4 regions of the Rhizobium sp. AN73 genome follow, and region 4 is predicted to be linked to each of the others. Evidence: riboswitches for the same ligand, from Rfam matches in the RefSeq annotation. Region 4 holds a riboswitch; each other region holds the start of a gene.
What was found. A riboswitch is a leader RNA that binds a small molecule or an ion and turns the genes downstream of it on or off. The one in region 4 is predicted to bind cobalamin.
Positions count from the first base shown of each region.

Region 1: it holds a riboswitch for cobalamin, as region 4 does, so the genes downstream of both, RBH10_RS22795 (DUF1636 family protein) here and metE (5-methyltetrahydropteroyltriglutamate--homocysteine S-methyltransferase) in region 4, are expected to answer to the same signal.
Region 2: it holds a riboswitch for cobalamin, as region 4 does, so the genes downstream of both, RBH10_RS07470 (ABC transporter substrate-binding protein) here and metE (5-methyltetrahydropteroyltriglutamate--homocysteine S-methyltransferase) in region 4, are expected to answer to the same signal.
Region 3: it holds a riboswitch for cobalamin, as region 4 does, so the genes downstream of both, nrdH (glutaredoxin-like protein NrdH) here and metE (5-methyltetrahydropteroyltriglutamate--homocysteine S-methyltransferase) in region 4, are expected to answer to the same signal.

Region 1 covers NZ_JARWME010000002.1:2,618,290-2,624,125, reverse strand. The annotation lists gene cobN (cobaltochelatase subunit CobN) at 1-3,123, opposite strand, end outside; gene cobW (cobalamin biosynthesis protein CobW) at 3,220-4,257, opposite strand; gene RBH10_RS22795 (DUF1636 family protein) at 4,254-4,640, opposite strand; cobalamin riboswitch at 4,795-5,011, opposite strand; gene cobO (cob(I)yrinic acid a,c-diamide adenosyltransferase) at 5,148-5,765, shown strand; gene RBH10_RS22785 (cobyric acid synthase) at 5,767-5,836, shown strand, end outside.
Region 2 covers NZ_JARWME010000001.1:1,655,038-1,660,873, reverse strand. The annotation lists partial or broken gene RBH10_RS07490 (class I SAM-dependent methyltransferase) at 1-285, shown strand, start outside; gene RBH10_RS07485 (pseudoazurin) at 484-966, opposite strand; gene RBH10_RS07480 (ABC transporter ATP-binding protein) at 963-1,763, opposite strand; gene RBH10_RS07475 (iron ABC transporter permease) at 1,760-2,788, opposite strand; partial or broken gene RBH10_RS07470 (ABC transporter substrate-binding protein) at 2,785-3,757, opposite strand; gene RBH10_RS07465 (hypothetical protein) at 3,692-3,847, shown strand; cobalamin riboswitch at 3,983-4,218, opposite strand; gene RBH10_RS07460 (GNAT family N-acetyltransferase) at 4,258-5,136, opposite strand; gene argE (acetylornithine deacetylase) at 5,348-5,836, shown strand, end outside.
Region 3 covers NZ_JARWME010000002.1:2,514,875-2,520,710, reverse strand. The annotation lists gene RBH10_RS22350 (sugar ABC transporter substrate-binding protein) at 1-922, shown strand, start outside; gene RBH10_RS22345 (ABC transporter permease) at 1,142-2,224, shown strand; gene RBH10_RS22340 (ATP-binding cassette domain-containing protein) at 2,224-3,006, shown strand; gene RBH10_RS22335 (nucleoside triphosphate hydrolase) at 3,003-3,632, shown strand; cobalamin riboswitch at 3,766-3,991, shown strand; gene nrdH (glutaredoxin-like protein NrdH) at 4,305-4,526, shown strand; gene nrdI (class Ib ribonucleoside-diphosphate reductase assembly flavoprotein NrdI) at 4,539-4,937, shown strand; gene nrdE (class 1b ribonucleoside-diphosphate reductase subunit alpha) at 4,925-5,836, shown strand, end outside.
Region 4 covers NZ_JARWME010000001.1:1,429,279-1,435,114, forward strand. The annotation lists gene xylF (D-xylose ABC transporter substrate-binding protein) at 26-1,066, shown strand; gene RBH10_RS06340 (sugar ABC transporter permease) at 1,146-2,459, shown strand; gene RBH10_RS06345 (ATP-binding cassette domain-containing protein) at 2,478-3,260, shown strand; cobalamin riboswitch at 3,330-3,546, shown strand; gene metE (5-methyltetrahydropteroyltriglutamate--homocysteine S-methyltransferase) at 3,645-5,836, shown strand, end outside.

The sequences.
Region 1 (5,836 bases), on a different contig from region 4:
TTCGGCAAAGCCGATCAGCCGGTCAACCGTCTCGGCAAATTCCGCCGCCCCGCGCGGACCGTGCCGCATCTGGCCGGCTATGAAGCGCGGATTGACGGCGCGGGCCCGCACCACGCGCGTCAGCGCCTGCGAAATGGATCGCGCGCGCGGACGCGCGGGATCAGTCGTATCCAGCGCCACAATATCGGCAACGCCGCCAAGGACTGCTTTTGCGGCGGAAAAACCGCCAATGAAGGCGACGTCGGAAGAGCCGTCGAGAAGATCCCGGCCCGGATCGTCACCGGTGTGAACGAGCAGATCTGCACGGCGCACCAGCTCAACAAAACCGGCATTCTCGAAAATCTCAAGCCCGTCCGCACCGCCGAAGGCGTGACTTGCCGCATCGAGATAGGCCTGGCCGAGTTCCTCACGTTCATCCCATTTTCCGCTGGCGAGTTTCTCCTCAGTGCCTGCACCATAGGTGCCGGGTGCGGAGCCGAAGATGCGTGCCGGTATATGCCCGAGCGCGGCCGCCTCTTCCGCCAGAGGATTGTCACCCGGCGCTTCATCCCGTCGCGCGACGGCCTTTGCGGCAGCGTCTAGAAGAGCGATCAACGCCGGAAACATGTCGCGGAACAGGCCGGAAATCCGGAATGTGACATCAACACGTGGCCGCCCGATACTGGCCGGCGGCAGAACCTCGATGCCGGTGACGCGACCCGTCGCCGGGTCATGGATCGGTCTCGCCCCCATCAGATGCAGCGCCTGCGCCACATCCTCGCCGCCATTGCGCAGGCTGGCGCTGCCCCAGAGATCAAAAACCAGATGTTTCGGCCAGTCGCCATGGGATTGCAGATGGTGCCGAAGCACCTCTTCACCCGCCATGCGGCCGAGCTCGAAAGCCGTCGGCGTCGGCATGGTGCGCGGATCGGCGGCATAAAGATTGCGGCCGGTGGGCAGCACATCCAGACGTCCGCGTGCGGGTGCGCCTGACGGGCCGGGGACAATATGGCGGCCATCGAGCGCAGCAAGCAGCGATGCTTTTTCCGCCTCAGCGCTTTCGAGCCTCAGAAGATCGATTTCGCCTTCAGGGCTGCGGCCAAAAACATGCTGGCCATCCTTGATGGCGAAATCTTTCAGGTCGCAGAGAAAGGCATCGATGCGCGACAGCGCCGCATCAGCATCGTCCTTAGCCCCCACGCCAGCATCGGCCGCGAGCCCGGTTTCCAGCGCCTTCTCTACGATCAGTTTCGCCAGCCGGTCACGGCGGCGGCGATCCAGCCCGTCCGCCTGCGCATATTCATCGACAAGCTGCTCCAGAGCCGATTGTTCAGGCGAAAGCCCGGCATCTACCAGCACCGGCGGCACATGGCCGATGGTGACCGCAGCAATCCGCCGTTTGGCGACGGCCGCCTCGCCCGGATTGGAAACGATGAACGGATAGACCACCGGCAACGAACCGGTGACGATTTCGGGAAAACAATCGCGGGAAAGCGCCACCGTCTTGCCCGGCAACCATTCAAGCGTGCCATGCGCACCCACATGCACGATGGCATGCGCCCCCGCGACCCGCTGCATCCAGGCGCCAAAAGCGATCAGCGCATGACGTGGCGGCAGGGCAGGGTCGTGGTAATCCACCCGACGGTCCTCGTTGCGTCCACGGTCCGGCGCCAGCGCCACAAACACCTGGCCGAAACGGGCGACGCGAAAACGGAATGCGCCGTCTGTGAGCGCATCATCCTGTTCGGCGGAACCCCACGTGGCATCCACGGAGGCAGCAGCCCCCTCAGGCAAACCCGCAAGAAAATCCTGATAGTCTGAAAGTTCGATAGCCGCTTCCTGCTGCTCGACACAATCCAGCAAAGCCCGTGCCGTTTCGGGAATATCCGAAACCGCATATCCGGCCGTGGCCAGATCGCGCAGCATTTCAAGCACGCTCTGCGGCACATCGAGACCAACGGCATAACCGGTGCGCCCCGGCGCAGCACCCGGATAATCCGGCATCAGGATAACGATCCGCCGTTCCCGTGGCGCAGACTGTTTCAACCGCAGAAACGCAGCGATGCGGTTTGCCACCTGCGCGACACGATCAGCCTCCGGTGTGTTAACGAGGCTGACGCCGCCATCGGCCCGCACCTGCTTGAACGAAATCGCACCGGCAAGAATCCGGCCATCGAGTTCCGGCAGGACCACATGCATGGCGAGATCGGACGGGTTGAGGCCCCGCGCATTCTCCACCCAGCCGTCCCGCCGCGTCGTCGCCATAACCACCTGAAACACCGGCACGCCGAGGCGGTCAAACAGAGTCTTACCGCCATCGTCCGTCTGACTGGCGAAAGCCGTGGCGGCAATAATGGCGGCGGGCATGAGATCGGGCAGCACGGTTTCGAGAAAGCGGATCGCCTCCCCATCCTTGAGGCCGCTGACGAAAATCGGCAAGGGCGCAAAACCGCGCTGCGAGAGCGCATGAAAAAGCGCATCGACGGGCGCGGCATCCGTCGCCAGAAGCATGGAGCGGTAAAAGAGAATGGGCAGAATAGGTGCATCGGCGGGGGAACCCGCGCAGGCTTCGGCCTGATCCACGACGCCTCTACCGGGCCGGTAGAAGCCCGCTTTCGGCAGCGGTTGAGCCTCGATATCTGGCCATGCGTCATCACTTGCAAGGGAAGCAAGACCAATGGCAAGCCGGTCCATATTTTCCCGCCCGCCCTCGCGGAAGAAGGAGAGGACCGACGCCAACGTCTGGCGATCAACAGTCGAGGCCGCTTCGAGCTTTTCGTCTCTCTCGCTGCATTCGCCCGGCAGGAGCAGAAGTTTTACGCCGCGTCGCCGCGCCATAATGGAGAGTTGATCGACACCGTAACGCCAGCGCTCCGCGCCGCCCAGAATCCGGATAAGGATGACACGGGCATGTTCCGCCGTCTTTTCGATCCACAGATCGACTGACATCGGATGTCGAAGCTCGGAGAGGTTGGCGGCGGAAAGGGAAGGAAGTCTGGACCCCGCCTGCCGCCATGCCTGTTCCAACCCGGCAAGATCGCTTGCCGAAAAGGACAGCATCACCACATCCGATCGCGGCTGGTTGAGATCAACCGGCTCGATCAGGTCGTCCAGAGACGAGGATGTGGTGGCGAGAATATGCATCTAAAGCATTTCCAGTAAAAGCGCGGTGCGGTTTTGCGTCTGAACAATGCGCAAAAACAATAGAGCACGTCCCGTTTAAACCGGACGTGCTCTATGTCACGCGGCCAGCATCTGTTCGATCTTTTCGCGGTTGAGGCCCTTCTCGCCGATGACGACGAGGCGGCTGCGGCGCTCCTCACCGGCTGCCCATGGCCGATCGTAATAGTGATTGACGCGGCTGCCGACGGCCTGCACCTGCAGGCGCATCGGCTTGGAAGATACCTCGACGAAACCCTTGATGCGCAGAACGTTTTCGGCAGCGGCCGTTTCGGCGATACGCACCGCCAGCGCTTCCGGATCGGTCACGGCCGGCAGATCGATGACGAAGCTGTCGAAATCATCATGTTCGTGGTCAAGCTCACCATCGTGATGGGTGCGACGGTTTTCGATATCCTCCTCCACCGCAAGGCCGAGGCCGATCAGAACGGCGGGGTCAATTGCGCCATTCGAGGCGACGACGATCTTTGCGGCCCGCGGCAGATGCTCGAGAATATGAGCCTTCGCCTTTTCCAGACCGGCACTATCAAGGAGATCGGCCTTGGTCAGGACGATGAGATCGGCACAGGCAATCTGGTCCTCGAAAACCTCTTCGACCGGATCGTCGTGATCGAGAGCTTCGTCATTCGCCCGCTGGGCAGCAAGTGCTTCCATGTCATGCGCCACCTGCCCCTCGGCAAGGGCAGCGCCATCCACGACGGCCACCACGGCGTCCACCGTTACGCGGCTCTTGATCGCAGGCCATTGAAACGCCTGCACCAGGGGCTTCGGCAGGGCAAGGCCCGAGGTCTCGATGAGGATATGCTCCACCTTCGGCTGGCGGCTGAGGATCTGCTCAATGGCCGGCTGGAAATCATCCGCCACCGTGCAGCAGATGCATCCATTAGCCAGTTCCACGATGTTTTCCTCCGGGCAGCTCTCAATGCCGCAGCCTTTGAGGATTTCGCCATCGATGCCGATATCGCCGAATTCGTTGACGATGATGGCCAGTCGCTTGCCATCAAGCTTTTCGAGAAGACCGCGCAGCAGCGTGGTTTTTCCGGCCCCCAGAAAGCCGGTGACGATGGTGCAGGGAACGCGGTCCAGAAGGGTGCTCATGATCTCTCCTCGGTAAAATCGAATGGGGGAATGCGCGCCACCATGCCGCGCTTCAATGTGTCGGGGCGGCCACGCCAGGGCATCAATCCATCTGCGGAGGCGGCCAGCATGCGAGCGCCGGTCAGCAGGTCTTCCGCATCGTCGGGCGTCAGCCCGCCGAATACATAGGACCAGCCATCGGCACCGCGCAGCACGGCACTGAGGCCGCGTTTGCAATTGGCAAGGCAATTGACGGAGCGAACATCGATGCCGGAGTCACGCGCTTTTGCGATGGCAGCTTCCGCAAGGATGGTGCCGGGGCGCGGCTCCGCATTGGGATCGGTGTCGTCGCGACAGCTTCGGCAGACAAAAACGACCACGCCGGAAGCTGTGTTGACTTCCATTGTCCCGTCCGCACAAGAAGATGTTGTGGTAATATCCAAACCGTTCCGCTTTCCGCGCCTTTAAACTCATCGGGGTGCGGATGTCGAAAACAGCGCACTGAAAAGCGCGACTGCAAATCAATTCGACCGGCTGACCGGAGCACCCCGCCCGGCAGACGTTTTTTCCTGAAACGGCAGGTCTCCTGGCTTGCGGCTTTAAAACACCCTGCACCACCTTCCCGGACCAATTTTATGGTCCAGTGGCTTCACAGTGCGGGCTTACCGCTTACAGTTGCGGGGGCAGCCACGGAATGACCCTCTATCAGGGTTGAACCGTGTTCCCTCTTAGCTTTTCCCGTTGCCGGGAAAAGACCGTCAGTCCTTCTACCCTTAGGCTGAACGGGCGCGGGGGTCAATGCTGCGGCCCTCCGGCTGGAGCATTGCCGGGTGCGGCAAATTGAGTATAGTCGCCGCTCCGAATGGCGGGGGCATCCGGTCCCCATGCCGCTGGATGAGAAGGAAAACGCGATGACACGCGACATCAGCGACAACGAGGCCGAGCGTCACCGGCAGAAAATGGTCAACCGCAAGACGGTTCAGGATGCCGAAGTTGCGGAAAAGACCATCGAAAAAGGTCTGCTGATGATCAATACCGGTCCCGGCAAAGGCAAGTCCACGGCCGCTTTCGGCCTCGCTTTGCGTATGCTCGGCACCGGGCGACGGGTGGGCGTGGTGCAATTCATCAAGGGCGCATGGTCGACGGGCGAACAGCAGGCGCTGACGCTCTTCGGCGACAGGGTCATATGGCGCACGATGGGTGAGGGCTTCACCTGGGATACGCAGGATCTGAAACGCGATGTTGCGGCAGCCGCAAAGGCCTGGGAGGAAGCAAAAACCCTGATGGCCGACGAAACGATCGGCCTGTTGATCCTCGACGAACTGAACATTGCGCTCCGCTATGATTACCTGCCGCTGGAAGAAGTCGTCGAAACGCTTTCCAACCGCCGACCCGATCTGCATGTCATCGTCACCGGCCGCAACGCCAAGCAACCGCTGATCGGCGCCGCCGACATGGTGACCGAAATGACCCTCGTCAAACATCACTTCAAGGCAGGCGTGAAGGCGCAGGCGGGGATAGAATTCTGACATGACTGCACGCGTGCTGATGTTTCAGGGAACCGGCTCCGATGTCGGCAAATCGCTGATGGTGGCTGGCC
Region 2 (5,836 bases), 230 kb from region 4:
AACATCGGCCTCGTGAAACCGGACCAGCCGCACAAGCCGGCAGACCCGGCCAACACGTTCAACAGCATTCTTTCGAGGGTCTATTTTTCGAAAGGTGCAAGAGCGGGTGATGTCGCGACGCTACTGCGCGAAACGGGCTTCGAACCCGTGGCGATCGATCAGGAGCTTCAGGCCATTCATCGCGCCCAGTCGAAAAACTTCACGCTGCTGAAGGGCATCCTGCGCGGTCTGCAGCACCGATATGCGGTTTGTGCGGTGAAGCCGGATATTTCTGGCAGGGGTTGAGGGCGGCCAAAAACCTCATGTTGCCGGACCATCCCTAACACTCGGCGTCATCCTCGGGCTTGACCCGAGGATCCAATCAACTATCGAAAAATCGAACGGCTGCAGATGCTCGGGACAAGCCCGAGCATGACGGAGGTAAGGTTTTCGGACGCTGTCAGCACCCGGTGCAGGCTGCCTCTCGTGTCTTTCGACGAGACCTCATTTTTCGGCTTGATTGAAGAGTTCCTCAAGCCGGGGCTTCGCGCGACCGGGCACATCCACCGTCTTGTAGCTCTGCGACAAAGCCACCTCGCCCACCTTGATCAGCATCACCATGCCCATGCCGTAATGCGGTGAGCATTTGATGCCATAAAAGCCCGGCTTTTCGAAACCGGTCTCGAATTCATCGTTGATCCGGCTTTTGAACCCTTCAACACCTTCGGGAATCATGCCGTCAATAGTCGCGGCATTGTGGCTCTTGTGGGTCGGCACGAAGCGCACGCGGTCACCGGGGGCGATCTCCAGAAAATCGGGTTCGAACACCATCGGGCCTTTTTCACCCCGGTTCAGCATCCTCACCTCAAAGGTTTCGGCCGCGGCGTGCATGGGAAAACCCGTGACCAAAGCCAGGGCAATTCCCGCAAGAGCGTAAAGCGGTCGTGCGCCAAAGCGGAGATTTCCAAGCATTTTCAATTCCATCATCGTGCCATTACTTTCTTTGCCTGATCGGCCCTCCCGTGGGCCGGCAGAAAACGAATATGGGAAAAGCCGCCCTCGTCCGTGGTGACGACGGATTGCACCCCGAACACCGCGGCAATCGTCGCCGAGGTCAGAACTTCGTGAGGTGGGCCGACTGCGATCATTTCACCCCGATGCATGATGGCAACGCGGTCGCAGAACATGGCGGCGTGATTGAGATCGTGCAGCGCCGCCACAACGGTCAGCCCCTGCCTGCGCACCAGATCGAGCAGGCCGATCTGGTGGCCGATATCGAGATGGTTGGTCGGTTCGTCCAGAAGCAGGATGTGCGGCTCCTGCGCCAATGCGCGGGCAATATGCAGGCGCTGGCGTTCGCCGCCGGAAAGGTGATGCCAGTTTCGCTCCGCCTTGTCCGCCATGTCGACATTCTGGAGCGCGGCATCAACGATGGCATCGTCTTTTGGCGACCAGGCGGACAGCGGGCCGAGATAGGGCGTGCGTCCCAGTTCCACTGCCTGTCGTGCCGTAATGCGCTCGGTGGTTTCCGCCTGCTGCTCCACGAAGGCGAGCCTGCGGGCGAGTTCGCGCCGCCCCAATGCGGCAAGTGGTTCCTCACCAAGCGTGACATGGCCCCGGCGGGGTTTGCGAATACCGGCCAGCATGGAAAGCAGCGTGCTTTTGCCCGAACCGTTCGGCCCGATAATGCCGAGAAACTCACCGGAACCGACCTCCAGCGAAACGCCGCGCACGATGTCGATATTGCCGGCATGAAAATGCAGATCGTGGGCGGATAATCTCATGACCGGCCCCTCTTCTGCCCGAGGATGAAGGCGAAGGCGGGCGCACCAACCAGCGCGGTGATCACGCCGATCGGCAGCACCTGCCCCGGAATGACGATGCGCGATAAGATATCCGCGACGATCATGAAAACCGCACCCGTCAGTGCCGTCACCGGCAGCAACATGCCGTGGCGAACACCAACGAAGATGCGCGCCGCATGCGGGATGACAAGACCGACGAAGCCGATGGAACCGACCAGCGACACCATCACCGCCGTCATGATCGCCGAAACCGAGATCAGCACCGCATAGACCCAGCGCACGGGTATACCGAGCGATGCCGCGGCCTGCCCGCCGAAGGCAAAAGCATCCAGCGCGCGGGCATACCAGAGGCACACCGCAAGCCCCGCAATGCTGACCGGCAAAGCCAGCCAGACATCCGGCCAGCGCACGCCCGAAAGATTGCCCAGAAGCCAGAACATGATGCCGCGCGCCTGTTCGGCATTGGCGGATTTGGTGACGATGAAGGAGGTCATGGCGTTGAACAGCTGCGAACCGGCGACCCCCGCCAGAATGATGGCGCTGTTGCCGTGCCCTGCCCGCACAGCCAGAAGGCTGACCAGCGAAAACGCGACGAAAGCCCCGATCAGAGCACCCGCCGGCATCGTCAGGAAACCCGCACCGAAACCGAGAAGCGCCACGGCCACAGCTCCAGTTGAGGCGCCTGCGGAAATGCCGAGAATATAGGGATCGGCGAGCGGATTGCGCAAAAGCGATTGCAGCACCGCACCGGCCAGCGCCAGCGAAGCGCCGCAACAGGCGGCAACGACGGCGCGGCTGAGGCGGTAACTCCAGACGATGCCCTCATCGAGCGGATCCAGCGGATAACCCGCGTGAAACACACGATTGGCAATGGTTTTCGCCACCACATCGAACGGAATGGCGGTTTCGCCGATGGCCGCACCGGCCATCAGCGCGACAAGCAGCAGGGCGAGCGCGGCCAAAGCCAGCCCCGCCCTGCCAAGATTGACGGAAAAACCGTTCACTTGGCGAGGCCGGCGGCGGAAACTGCCTCGGCCAGCGTTTCAATTCCTTCGATCGTGCGGATGGTCGGGTTCATCGCCTGCGCGTCCATTTCAAAGACATGGCCGTCCTTGACGGCGGGCATGATGCTGGCAACCGGATCGGTGGCGAGGAACTTGCGCTTGACGGCAATGTCATCGGCGGGGAAACGACGGCGGTCCATCTTGCCGGCGACAATCACCGATGGATTGGCCTTGGCTATGGTTTCCCAACCAACGGTCGGCCATTCCTCATCGCTTTCAATGACGTTCTTCAGCCCGAGCGCGGACATGATGTAACCCGGTGCGCCATTGCGGCCCGCCACGTAAGGGTCGATATCGAGTTCAGCGCTGGAGAACCAGAAGACGGCGGAGAGCTTGCCATTTGCCGAGGCGATCTTGGCGCGGGCGGCTTCCTCGCGTTTCTTCAGGTCGGCCACAACTTCCTCGCCGCGATCCTGCACGTTGAAGATCTGCGCGAGTTCGCGGATTTCCTGGTAGATCAGCTCCATGGTGAAAACGGATTTGCGCACGCCATCGCCACCGCCGGAATTGTCCTTGCCCATGCAATCGGCCGGCGAGGTGTAGACGGGAATACCCAGTTCAGCGAATTGCTCAGCGGTTCCGACAACACCCTCTGGGCCGATCTGCCACTGGAACTGCGTCGTCACGAGGTCCGGCCTCTTGCCAACCACCGCCTCGAAGCTCGGATCGTTATCGGCCAGCCGCTCCACTTTGGCGTTGGCCTCCTCATAACCCTTCAGAACCGGGCCGATCCACAACGCCGTGCCCACGACCTTGTCGGCAACACCGAGCAGATAGAGAACCTCGGTCGTGCTCTGTCCGACCGATACTAGTGCGGGCGGGCGCCTGCTTGAAGGTGATTTCGTGGCCGCAGCTGTTGATCGTCAGCGGATAGACGGTTTCTGCCGCCTGAGCAGCACCGACGGGCAAGGCCGCGAATGCGACGGCCAGAAGACCGGCGGAAACCGGCAGGTGTTTGAAATGAAACATATGTTCTCCAGTCTAAATAAAGTGGCGTGATCCGCAGGCGCGCGCGTCAAAACGCGTAGCGACAGAGCGGCAGCATGTGTGGAGATGGAGAACGGGACACGGAATACGTTTCCGCAGACGGAAAGGTCATAATCAGCTCCTCTTCCGGGCATCCCCGCCCGTAACGATGGTCCATATTATGACGGCAGGTCTCCTGGCTCACGAATATGCGCCGTTCATCTGCCTTCCCGCATCCTTGAGGATACAGTGGCACGACGCTTTCACACGTCACGAGGATGAACGGCAATCCGCTTACAGTTGCGGGGGCAGCCACGGCATTGGGCGATAACAATCACCCGCACCATGTTCCCTATTAATCCCTTCGCCCTTCGGCTTCAGGAACCGTCGGTTTCTGACATACGGGGCAAGCGGCGGGGCGTCAATTGCGATAGTGCCGCACCTCAGCACAAAGACGGGCCTGCCAGCGCGAAAATCTTTGCGGCACCGGAGCCTGCCGGCTGTGGCAGGTTTTTCGACATGGTGGTCAGAGTTTCAATCACCACCAACCCGGATTGCGCAAGAAAATCAATGAAGTAACCATTGTCGCGCATCGCATCGAGGCGGACAAGCTCATCGTCGAGATCGGCAAAATGCCGTTTCACCAGCGCAATCGCATCCGTCTCGTCAGCCGCAACGACCGGGCCGACAATATGGCCTTTTCCTGCCGCCCGGCGCAGTGCAAAGCCGGTAAGATGGCCCGCCTCGAACAAACCGTAACCCGTATTCTGCGCGAGAAGACGCTGCAAAACGCCCCGGCGCGAAGCACCGAACGCTGCGCGGTCGATCTCCGCCACCTCTGGCAGATGATCTTCCGACAGTGGCTCTATTTTTTGTTTTCTGCCAAGCGCCGGCATCTCGAAAAGACAATTTGTCCGTCCCCTGAAGAGATGGACTTTTTCCGAATCCCCGGCAAAGCCGAGCCCGGAAAACAGCCGTCGCGACACATCCGTGGCGTTCAGCCGCAGGCAAACGGCGGGAAACTTCGCAACAAGTTTCCGCACCAGCCAGGGAGCAACGCCCTGCCCCTGCAGACGCGGCGAAACGATGACCATGCCAAGCGTCGCAAACCCATTCTCATAGGGAAACAGCATCGCGGTTGCGACAACGCGGTCGATCTCGTCAAGCGCGGCAAGACCGACACCGCATTGCCGCAGAAAACACCATTCATTCGCATGATATCGCCATCCGACAGCCATGGAGAGCGCATGCAGATGATCGGCATCCACCTCCGCGATATCCACGGTCCGCAACTCAAAACTATCGACTTTGAGCAGGTCCATAACAAACGGCCCCCATCCCTTCCGGCGCGGAACCTTCCGGTCCCGGCAGCCCAGCCCACGACATCCGACGGTAGCCGGTTACGCCAGCACGAATTTTCTGAAAGCACTGGAAGGTCACAACAATCTACCGAAATCATCCGCATTTCAGCAGATAAACGCCGCAGTCCATTCTAAGCTTTTGCAATGACAATCCGGTCAGCGGAGACGACCATTGAACGCAATCGAAATCCTTGAGCGTCTCGTCGGTTTCCCGTCGGTCGTCGGAACCGCCAATGGCGATATTGCCGGTTGGATCGCCGATTATCTGGAAAGCCACGGCGCGAAAGTATCCCTGCTTCCGGGACCGGAAGGCGATCGCGCCAATCTTTTCGCCACCTTCGGCCCTGCCGATGCCGCCGGATATATCCTGTCCGGCCATATGGATGTGGTGCCCGCCGGAGAGCCGGAATGGTCCTCCGATCCCTTCACATTGAGGACCGAAAACGACCGCCTCTACGGGCGCGGAACCACCGACATGAAGGGCTTTCTGGCCACGGTTCTCGCCGCAGCCCCGGCTTTTTCACGCATGGCGCTGAAGCGGCCGATACACATCGCCTTTTCCTATGACGAGGAGGCGGGCTGTCGAGGCGTTCCACATCTTCTCGCCAGATTGCCGGAGCTATGCGCCCCACCGGCTGGCGCAATCATCGGCGAACCGAGC
Region 3 (5,836 bases), on a different contig from region 4:
AACCGACACCAATCCCTTTTTCGTCAAGATGAAGGAAGGCGCGACCGCCAAGGCTAAAGAACTTGGCGTGACGCTGAAGTCCTATGCCGGCAAGATCGACGGCGATTCCGAAAGCCAGGTTGCCGCAATCGAGACGTGCATCGCCGATGGCGCCAAGGGTATCCTGATTACCGCATCGGACACGAAGGGCATCGTTCCGGCCGTGCAGAAGGCGCGTGATGCCGGTCTTCTGGTCATCGCCCTCGATACGCCTCTCGAACCCGTCGATGCTGCTGACTCCACCTTCGCTACCGACAATCTTCTGGCCGGTGAACTGATCGGCAAATGGGCGGCCGGCACCCTCGGCGACAAGGCCAAGGATGCGAAAATCGCCTTCCTCAACCTCACTCCTTCGCAGCCGACCGTTGACGTTCTGCGCAACCAGGGCTTCATGAAGGGCTTTGGCATCGACGTGAAGGACATCAACAAGATCGGCGATGAGGACGACAAGCGTATCGTTGGCCATGATGTTACCAACGGTAACGAAGAAGGCGGCCGCTCTGCGATGGAAAATCTGCTGCAGAAGGATCCGACCATCAACGTCGTTCACACCATCAACGAGCCTGCAGCCGCCGGTGCTTATGAAGCACTGAAGGCAGTCGGCCGCGAAAAGGACGTGCTGATCGTATCCGTCGATGGCGGTTGCCCGGGCGTCAAGAACGTCGCGGAAGGCGTGATCGGTGCAACGTCTCAGCAATATCCGCTGCTGATGGCGGCACTCGGTGTTGAAGCCGTCAAGAAGTTCGCCGATACGGGTGAAAAGCCGAAGCCGACAGCTGGCAAGAACTTCTTTGACACCGGCGTGACGCTGGTGACGGACAAGCCGGTCAAGGGTCTCGATCTGATCGACACCAAGGAAGGCCTGAAGAAGTGCTGGGGCTGATACCTCGCCGTTGAAACCCGCGGGGGCAATTTGCCCCCGCACTTGAACCGGAATGGTTTAAAGCACGATCTGGGTGATCGGACAGGAACAAACGAGCGCGCCCGACCTCCGTGGATGTAACTGAGGCACGCTTCTCAACAGTTTGAATCTACGCATTGTCCCCTGGAGAGCGATCCCGGTTTTAGGGTCGATGCGATGGAGCGATCGGGAGGAAAATCCATGAGCGATCAGCCAGTGCGGGCTCAACCGCATAATGAATTTGAAAAAGTGCTGTCGGGAAGTTCGACCCAGGTCGCTGCTTTCGATACGCACAACAAGAGTTTGATTGAAAAATTTCAGCATTTTCTGCACTCCAGCCCAGCGGCCGTACCGCTGATCGTTCTGGTGCTGTCGCTGACTGTCTTTGGCATTACCCTGGGCGGCAAGTTTTTCTCGGCCTTCTCGCTGACCCTTATTCTTCAGCAGGTGGCAATCGTCGGCATTGTCGGTGCGGCGCAGTCGCTGGTCATTCTGACCGCAGGTATCGATCTTTCGGTCGGTGCGATCATGGTTCTCTCCTCCGTCATCATGGGGCAGTTTACGTTCCGTTATGGTCTGCCCGCGGAGCTTTCGATTATTTGCGGCCTCGCAGTCGGTGCATTTTGTGGCTTTATTAACGGTGTGCTGGTGTCGCGCATGCGGTTGCCGCCCTTCATCGTCACGCTCGGCATGTGGCAGATCGTATTGGCTACCAATTTCCTCTATTCGGCCAACGAAACGATCCGCGCACAGGACATCGTCCAACAGGCGCCCATTCTCCAGTTCTTCGGCAACAATATCCGTATCGGCAGCGCCGTTTTCACCTATGGCGTCATTGCCATGGTTCTGCTCGTTGCCCTGCTCTGGTATGTGCTTAACCGCACCGCCTGGGGTCGACATCTCTATGCGGTGGGTGACGATCCTGATGCAGCCGAACTTGCCGGCGTTAACGTCAAGCGCATGCTGACGACCGTCTACACACTTTCCGGGCTTATCTGCGCCTTCGCGGGCTGGGCTCTCATCGGCCGCATCGGCTCGGTATCGCCGACTGCCGGTCAGTTCGCCAACATCGAATCCATCACCGCGGTGGTCATCGGCGGCATCTCGCTGTTCGGCGGACGCGGCTCGATCATGGGCATGATCTTCGGCGCCCTGATTGTTGGCGTCTTTTCACTTGGCCTGCGGCTTATCGGAACCGACCCGCAGTGGACATATCTGTTGATCGGCGTCCTCATCATCATGGCTGTCGCAATCGACCAGTGGATCAGAAAGGTAGCAGGCTGATGACAAGAGAACCTATCCTCACAGCACGCAATCTCGTCAAACGCTACGGTCGCGTGACTGCGCTCGACAATGCCGATTTCGACCTTTATCCGGGCGAAATCCTTGCCGTCATCGGTGATAACGGTGCTGGCAAATCCTCTCTCATCAAGGCGATTTCCGGTGCGGTGACACCCGATGAAGGCGAGATCAGGCTGGAAGGCAAGCCGGTGCAGTTCCGCTCGCCGATCGAGGCGCGCAAGGCGGGCATCGAAACCGTCTATCAGAACCTTGCGCTGTCTCCAGCATTGTCCATAGCCGACAATATGTTTCTCGGCCGTGAAATCCGGAAACCCGGTATTCAGGGAAGCCTGTTCAGGGCGCTGGACCGCCCGGCGATGGAAAAGTTCGCTCGCGAGAAGCTGTCGGAACTCGGCCTGATGACGATCCAGAATATCAATCAGGCGGTGGAAACCCTTTCCGGTGGCCAGCGACAGGGTGTTGCGGTGGCGCGTGCGGCCGCATTCGGTTCCAAGGTCGTCATCCTTGACGAACCGACGGCAGCGCTCGGTGTCAAGGAAAGCCGCCGTGTTCTCGAGCTCATTCTGGATGTGCGCTCGCGCGGACTGCCGATCGTTCTCATCTCGCATAACATGCCACATGTTTTCGAGGTTGCGGACCGCATCCACATTCACCGGCTTGGTAAGCGTTTGTGCGTCATCAATCCGAAGGATTATTCGATGTCCGATGCCGTCGCCTTCATGACCGGCGCCAAGGAAGCGCCAAAGGAAACGCTTGCCGCATGACGCTGAAGCTTGAAACGATCGTCGAAGACGTTCTTCGGCGGGCTGAGGATAAATCTCGCTTTATCATTGCGATTGCCGGTCCCCCTGGGGCCGGCAAATCCACGCTGGCAGAGGCTCTGTGCGGCGCCCTCGTGACGCGGGGCGAGGCGGCGGCTGTTCTGCCTATGGATGGCTTCCATATGGATAACGGCATTCTCGAAGAGCGGGGACTTTTGCCGCGAAAGGGTGCGCCGGAAACCTTCGATGTGCGCGGCTTTCTCGATATCGTCTCCGCTGTCCGTCAGAGCGGGCAGGAGGTTCTTGTCCCGGTTTTTGATCGCTCTCGCGAAATAGCCATTGCCTCCGCCCGCGCCATCGCGCCGGAGACCCGTTTCATCCTTGCCGAAGGCAACTACCTGCTGCTGAACGAGGCGCCGTGGACGAAGCTCTCCGTCAGCTTCGATCTCGCCATCTTCGTGGGTCCATCTGTTGCGGTGCTCGAGGACCGCCTGCGGCAAAGATGGCAGGGCTACGGTCTCGATGCGACTGAGATCCACGCCAAGCTTTTCGAAAACGATCTTCCCAACGGAAAACGGGTGATCGAGAACTCTCGGCCTGCCGATATTCACATCGATATCTGGGAATAGGCCAACCCTTCCCGTTCCGTGGGTGACAGCGAGCATTCGCTGTTAAGCCTTCATTGACCATGTGTTGAATCTTTTTGATCCACAGGGTGGGGCTTTTGTGTGTCTAATTATTGACGAAAAAATTTCCTCATATACTATATGTGGTGTTCGAGGTTCTTCCGATCTCGCAAGTGTCGGGAGCTAAGACGGGAATTCGGTGCGCAACGCCATCATGGCCGAGCAATGCCGAAACTGCCCCCGCAACTGTAAGCGGTGAGCATCGTTCCGATTTGGGTCACTGGAGCCGAGGGCTCCGGGAAGGCCGGGATAGATGTTTTGACCCGCAAGTCAGGAGACCTGCCTTGAGCGAAAACGTCCACGGGCGGGGTGTCCGGAAGGAAGGTGTATGACGCAAATGAATTGCGTGCGCCCTTTTCTGCCCCCTTCCAGAACAAGCTTCGGGGTGAAGTCATGCCAGTGCATTTTTTTAAGTTCCTGCGCTCGTCGGCGTAGAGAGTGATCTTACGTGGCCCGGAGCATTTCCAGGAAAAGTGGACCCCGGTTTTACGTCCGGAAATGCAACAAAACGCTCCAAGCCGCAACTCGCCTGAATGACAGATCCATCGCCACCCGATTGCGATTGCAATCGGCAATGTTGAGCCGTGCGCAAAAGCGGCTTCGAAAGAGGAAATCATGAACGTCACCGTTTACAGCAAACCCGCCTGCGTCCAATGCACCGCCACCTATCGCGCGCTCGATCGCATCGGCGTCAGCTACGAGATCATCGATATCTCCGAAGATGCGGATGCGCTCGATCACGTTCGTGGCCTCGGTTACATGCAGGTTCCTGTCGTCGTCGCCGGCGAACGCCATTGGGCGGGTTTCCGGCCGGACATGATCGGCTCGATCAGCTGAGGAGGCGGCGCGATGGGGCTGATCGTCTATTATTCCAGCCGGTCCGAGAACACTCATCGCTTCCTTCTAAAGTTGGGGCGGCGAGTGCTTCGCCTGCCGCTCGGCGCCGAGGAGGACGTGCCTCAGGTGTCGGAGCCCTATGTTCTCGTCACCCCCACCTATGGGGGCGGCGGCATTAAAGGAGCGGTGCCGAAACCGGTCATCCGGTTTTTGAACGAGCCCTCCAACCGACATCTCATTCGCGGCGTCATCGCGGCGGGAAATACGAATTTTGGCGCAGCTTTCGCATCTGCCGGAGATATCGTGTCGCGTAAATGCGCGGTGCCGTTTCTCTATCGCTTCGAGCTTCTCGGCACGGAGGAAGATGTCGCCAACGTCAATCATGGATTGGAACGATTTTGGACACGCTGACCTCGAATGCCGCGCGCAACAAGGATGCCAAACCGCCGGCGTCCGTAACCCAGAAACCGCTGGATGTGGGCCTGGATTATCACGCGCTGAACGCGATGCTGAATCTTTACGATAGCGAAGGGAAAATCCAGCTCGACAAGGACCGTCTTGCGGCGCGGCAATATTTCCTCCAGCACGTCAACCAGAACACCGTCTTTTTCCATAACCTCAGGGAAAAGCTCGATTACCTGGTGACGGAGGGATATTACGAGCAGGAGGTGCTGGACCAGTATTCCTTCAATTTCGTCCGTGACCTTTACGACGAGGCCTATGCCAGAAAGTTCCGCTTCCCGACTTTTCTCGGCGCTTTCAAATATTACACCTCCTATACGCTGAAGACTTTCGACGGGAAGCGTTATCTGGAGCGTTATGAGGACCGCGTCTGCATGGTGGCGCTGGCTCTGGCGCGCGGTGACGAGAAACTTGCCCGCGATCTGATGGATGAAATCATTTCCGGCCGCTTCCAGCCGGCAACCCCGACCTTTCTCAACGCCGGCAAGAAAAGCCGCGGTGAACTGGTCTCGTGTTTTCTGCTGCGCGTGGAAGACAATATGGAGAGCATCGGCCGCTCCATCAATTCGGCGCTGCAGCTTTCCAAACGCGGTGGTGGCGTGGCGCTGTCCCTGACCAATATTCGCGAATTCGGAGCGCCGATCAAGCAGATCGAAAACCAGTCATCCGGCGTCATTCCTGTCATGAAGCTGCTGGAAGACAGTTTTTCCTATGCCAACCAACTCGGCGCACGCCAGGGTGCCGGCGCGGTCTATCTGCACGCCCACCATCCGGATATCATGCGTTTCCTTGATACGAAGCGCGAAAACGCCGACGAAAAAATCCGCATCAAGACCCTGTCGCTCGGG
Region 4 (5,836 bases):
GCTTCGCCCTTACCGGGAGGACATCATGAATTCATTTGCCAAGCTTTTGGCGGGTACTGCTGTACTCGTTTCCCTGCACACTGCCGCCATTGCGGCTGATCTCGTCGTTGGCGTTTCCTGGTCGAATTTCCAGGAAGAGCGCTGGAAGACGGATGAGGCGGCAATCAAGGCAGCTCTCGACAAGGCCGGTGCGAAATACATTTCCGCCGATGCGCAGTCGTCCGCGGCAAAACAGCTGACCGACGTGGAATCGCTGATTTCCCAGGGCGCTAATGCGCTCATCATTCTTGCGCAGGACAGCGACGCGATTGGCCCGGCCGTTGAAAAGGCCGTCGCCGAAGGTATTCCGGTGGTTGGTTACGACCGCCTGATCGAAAACAAGAACGCCTTCTACATCACCTTCGACAACAAGGAAGTCGGACGCCTTCAGGCAGCCGAAGTCTTCAAGGTCAAGCCGGAAGGCAACTACGTCTTCATCAAGGGTTCGTCTTCCGACCCGAATGCGGACTTCCTTTTTGCCGGCCAGCAGGAAGTTCTGAAGGCTGCCGTTTCCTCGGGCAAGATCAAGAATGTCGGCGAAGCCTATACCGATGGCTGGAAGCCGGAAAATGCCCAGAAGAACATGGAACAGTTCCTGACCAAGAATAACAACAAGGTCGACGCTGTTGTCGCGTCGAACGATGGCACGGCCGGTGGCGCAATCGCTGCTCTTGCCGCGCAGGGCATGGCGGGCTCGGTTCCCGTGTCCGGTCAGGACGCAGACTTCGCCGCTCTCAACCGTGTCGCACTCGGCACGCAGACGGTATCCGTCTGGAAAGACAGCCGCGAACTCGGCAAGGAAGCGGCCGGTATTGCGCTCGCGCTGGCCGGTGGCAAGAAGATGACGGAAATCAAGGGCGTTACTGCCTTTGATGGTGGTCCGAAAAAAGTGACGATGCAGTCGGTCTTCCTCAAGCCCATCGCCATTACCAAGGACAATCTGAACGTCGTCATCGATGCCGGCTGGATCAAGAAGGAAACGGCCTGCCAGGGTGTGAAGGCCGGATCCGTCAAGGCCTGCAACTGAGACCGATAGGTTGACGTTTGGGCGCCGCGCCACGGCATGTGGCGCGGCGCCTTTCAGATGTAAGGAGGACCGGCAGTCCATGGCCGACATGACACAATCCAATTCCACAGCGTCCCCCAAGACGGAAAAGACGGGCTCGATTTCGCGTTTCATCAACGCCACGGAGCTTGATACCCGGCTGCTCGGCATGGTCGGTGCGCTTCTTCTGATCTGGATCGGTTTCCATATTCTCTCGGGCGGGCTGTTCCTGACACCGAGAAACCTCTGGAACCTCTCCGTCCAGACCGCATCCGTTGCAGTGATGGCCACAGGCATGGTGCTTGTCATCGTCACCCGCAACATTGATCTGTCGGTCGGCTCGATCCTCGGCTTTTCCGGTATGATCATGGGCGTCATGCAGGCGGAAATCCTGCCGCAGCTTCTCGGCTTCGAACACTGGGCGACATGGATCGTCACGCTTCTGGTCGGCATTCTCGTTGGCGGCGCTATCGGCATGCTGCAGGGTTCTATCATCGCCTTTCTGAATGTGCCGTCCTTCATCGTCACGCTCGGTGGCCTGCTGGTCTGGCGCGGCGGCACCTGGTTCGTTACCAGCGGCCGCACCGTGGCGCCGATGGATTCCACCTTCCGCCTGATGGGCGGCGGCACCAGCGGCTCGATCGGCGCGACATGGAGCTGGATCGCTGCCATTGTCGCCTGTGTCGCCATCGTCGCGGCAATCCTCAATTCCCGCCACCAGCGCCGCCGTTTCGGCTTTCCGCTGCGGCCGGTCTGGGCGGAATATTTTCTGGTGGCGCTCGGCTGCTTCGTCGTCGTCGGTTTCGTGGCGGTGGTCAACAGCTATCCCTGGCCGATCAACATCGCCCGCAACTATGCTGATGCCAATGGCATAACCTGGCCGGACGGTGGCCTGTTCATTCCGCACGGCATTGCCATTCCGGTGCTGATGGCGCTCGCTGTTGGTGCAGTGATGACTTTCATTGCCACGCGGCTGCGCTTCGGACGCTATGTGTTCGCCATCGGCGGCAACCCGGAAGCGGCCGAACTCGCCGGTATCAAGACCCGCTGGGTCACGGTGAAGATATTCACGCTGATGGGCGTTCTCTGCGCCATCGCGGCGGCAATCTCGACTGCCCGTCTCAATGCGGCAACCAACGCCCAGGGTGAACTGGACGAACTTTATACGATCGCGGCGGCGGTCATCGGCGGCACCTCGCTCGCCGGCGGCGTCGGCACCATAGCGGGTGCGATGCTCGGCGCGCTCGTCATGCAATCGCTGCAATCCGGCATGGTGCTCGTGGGCATCGATACGCCTTTCCAGCGCATCGTCGTTGGTGTGGTTCTGGTCGTCGCCGTCTGGCTCGACACCATCTACCGCGCCCGCGCCAAGTAAGAACCGAGGAGAACCCCAATGACGGACCAAGTCACGCCCCTCGTGGAAATGCGCAATATTTCCATTTCCTTCGGCGGTATCCATGCGGTGGAAAACGCCTCAGTCGATCTTTTCCCCGGCGAAGTGGTCGCCCTTCTCGGCCACAATGGTGCGGGCAAATCGACGCTCATCAAGATATTGTCCGGCGCATACCGGCGGGATGGGGGCGATATCCTCATCAACGGCGAGGATGTGGATATCCGCAATCCCCGCGACGCCAAGAAATACGGCATTGAAACCATCTACCAGACGCTGGCGGTGGCGGATAATGTCGATGCGGCGGCCAATCTTTATCTCGGCCGCGAGCTGAAGACGAAATGGGGCACGCTTGACGATGTCGCCATGGAAGCCTCGGCCCGCGAGGTCATGGGGCGTCTCAACCCCAATTTCCGGCGGTTCAAAGAACCGGTGAAGGCATTGTCCGGCGGCCAGCGGCAGTCTGTCGCCATTGCCCGCGCCATCCTTTTTGACGCCCGCATCCTCATCATGGACGAACCGACGGCTGCACTCGGGCCGCAGGAAACCGCGCAGGTAGGCGATCTCGTCAAGGAGCTGAAACGGCAGGGCATCGGCATCTTCCTCATCAGCCACGATATCCACGACGTCTTCGATCTGGCGGACCGGGTATTCGTGATGAAAAACGGCAAGGTGGTCGGGCATGCCCGCACGGAAGATGTGACGAAGGACGAGGTTCTCGGCATGATCATTCTGGGCAAGGTGCCGTCAGGTGCTGTGGCGGGTCCGGGCGCGGTCGTGTCCTGATACCTGCTTTCGAATGAAATAAAGATATAAAGATTTCTTTATATCTATTGACATCATGACGCCCGTGGTGAGAAATGCGGGTGTCATGGTTCTCCGGGCCTGATTGTTTCAATCCCGGAGCTAAGAGGAATCCGGTGCGCCGTTGGATCGGCAATACCGGAGCTGCCCCCGCAACTGTAAGCGGTGAGCCTTTGTCCATCAACGTCACTGGGGTGAAAGCCCCGGGAAGACGGGCAAAGGCGACGACCCGTAAGCCAGGAGACCTGCCAGGACAAAATAACGTCCACGGGCGGGGTGTCCCGGTGGTTGCTCGTTGGCCCGGCAACGGCTGGGCCCGCACGCGTCCGCTTTACCCATGCCCCCAAAACCATCTGGGGTATGACAATGTCAAACAAGACCATTCCAGTCGCATCGCTCGGATTTCCGAGGATTGGCCGCCATCGCGAACTGAAGTTCGCGCTCGAAGGCTTCTGGTCGGGAAAGATTTCCGAAGCAGAACTTCTCGAAACAGCCGCTAAGCTCCGCGCCGAAAACTGGGCGCTTCAGCAGCAAAAGGGGATTAGCCATATCCCGTCCAACGATTTTTCCCTCTACGATCATGTACTCGATACGGCCGCGATGGTCGGTGCCATCCCGTCACTCTACGGATGGACGGGCGGAGAAGTCTCGCTATCGACCTATTTCGCCATGGCGCGCGGCAGCCAAAGCGAAGGGCATGCAAGTTGCGGCCATGTGCATGAAGGACATGCGCACCAGGGTCAGGGCGTTCCGGCGCTGGAGATGACGAAGTGGTTCGACACCAATTATCATTACATGGTGCCGGAGGTTTCTGAGGATCAGCATTTCGCGCTCACCTCGCAAAAGCCGGTCGATCATTTTCTCGAGGCAAAGGCGCTCGGTATCCATACGCGCCCGGTCATTCTTGGGCCGGTCACGTTCCTGAAGCTTGCCAAGGCGCGTGAGGCAGCCTTCAAGCCACTTGATCTGTTGCCAAAACTGTTGCCCGTCTACGAAGAGTTGCTACACCGCCTGCATGCGGCCGGCGCCGACTGGGTGCAGATCGACGAACCCGTGGCCGTATTGGACCTTTCCGAGGGGGAACGCCACGCGCTGACTGTGGCCTATCAGCAATTGTCGAAAGCCGCCCCGGATCTGAAAATCCTCGTGGCCACCTATTTCGGCGGTCTCGAGGATAATCTGGAGGCCGTTGCCACACTTCCGGTCGCGGGTCTTCATGTCGATCTGGTGCGGGCACCCGGTCAGTTCGAAGCGGTGCTGAAGGCGCTGCCCGAAAGCCGTGTTCTGTCTCTCGGCGTTATCGACGGCCGCAATATCTGGCGCGCCGATCTCGCCGCGATTATCGACCGGCTGGAAGCCGCAATTGCCGTGCGGGGTGCGGAAGCGTTTCAAATCGCGCCTTCATGCTCGCTGCTGCATGTTCCGGTCGATCTTGAACTGGAAACCGGTCTCGATGCCGATCTGAAAAGCTGGCTTTCCTTTGCGACCCAGAAGCTCGGCGAGCTTGCCACGCTCGGCAGGGCGCTCGGTGAAGGCAAGGCCATCGTCGCGGCGGAACTGGAAGCCGCCTCCAGGGCAGTTGCTGCACGCGCATCCTCGTCAAAGGTGACTGATGTGGCCGTGCAGAACCGTATCGCCAAGATTAGCGAGGCCGACAGGAAGCGGACAAGCGGCTTTGCCGAGCGGCAGAAGGTGCAGTCGCAGGCAATTGCGCTACCGCTTTTCCCGACGACCACCATCGGCTCCTTCCCCCAGACGCCGGAGGTGAGAAAGGCCCGCTCCGCGCATTCGAAGGGTGCCCTGACAGATGCGCAATATGAAAGCTTCCTGCAGAAAGAAACCGAAGCGACGATCCGCTGGCAGGAGGATATCGGTCTCGACGTCCTCGTGCATGGCGAGTTCGAGCGCAACGACATGGTGCAATATTTCGGCGAGCAGCTGTCCGGCTTCGCCTTCACCCAGCATGCATGGGTGCAGAGCTACGGCTCGCGATACGTTCGCCCACCGATCATCTTCGGCGATGTGTCACGTCCGAAGCCGATGACGGTTCGCTGGTGGGAATATTCCCAGTCGCTCACCGAAAAGCCAGTCAAGGGCATGTTGACCGGCCCGGTGACGATCCTCAATTGGTCCTTCGTCCGCGACGATATTCCGCGGAGCCTGACGTGCCGGCAGATCGCACTCGCCATCCGCGACGAGGTCAATGATCTCGAGGCAGCCGGCGCGCAGATGATCCAGATCGATGAGGCAGCGCTGCGTGAAGGCCTGCCGCTTCGCCATCGCGACTGGCAGGAATATCTCGGCTGGGCGGTGGAATGCTTCCGTATTTGCTCAAGCGGCGTGGAGGACCGGACGCAGGTTCACACCCATATGTGCTATTCGGAGTTCAACCAGATCATCGATGCGATTGCGGCGATGGATGCCGATGTGATCTCCATCGAGACGTCGCGTTCGAAGATGGAATTGCTGGATGCCTTCCGGACCTACAAATATCCGAACCAGATCGGCCCCGGCGTTTACGATATCCATTCGCCGCGTGTGCCTGATGTCGGAGAAAT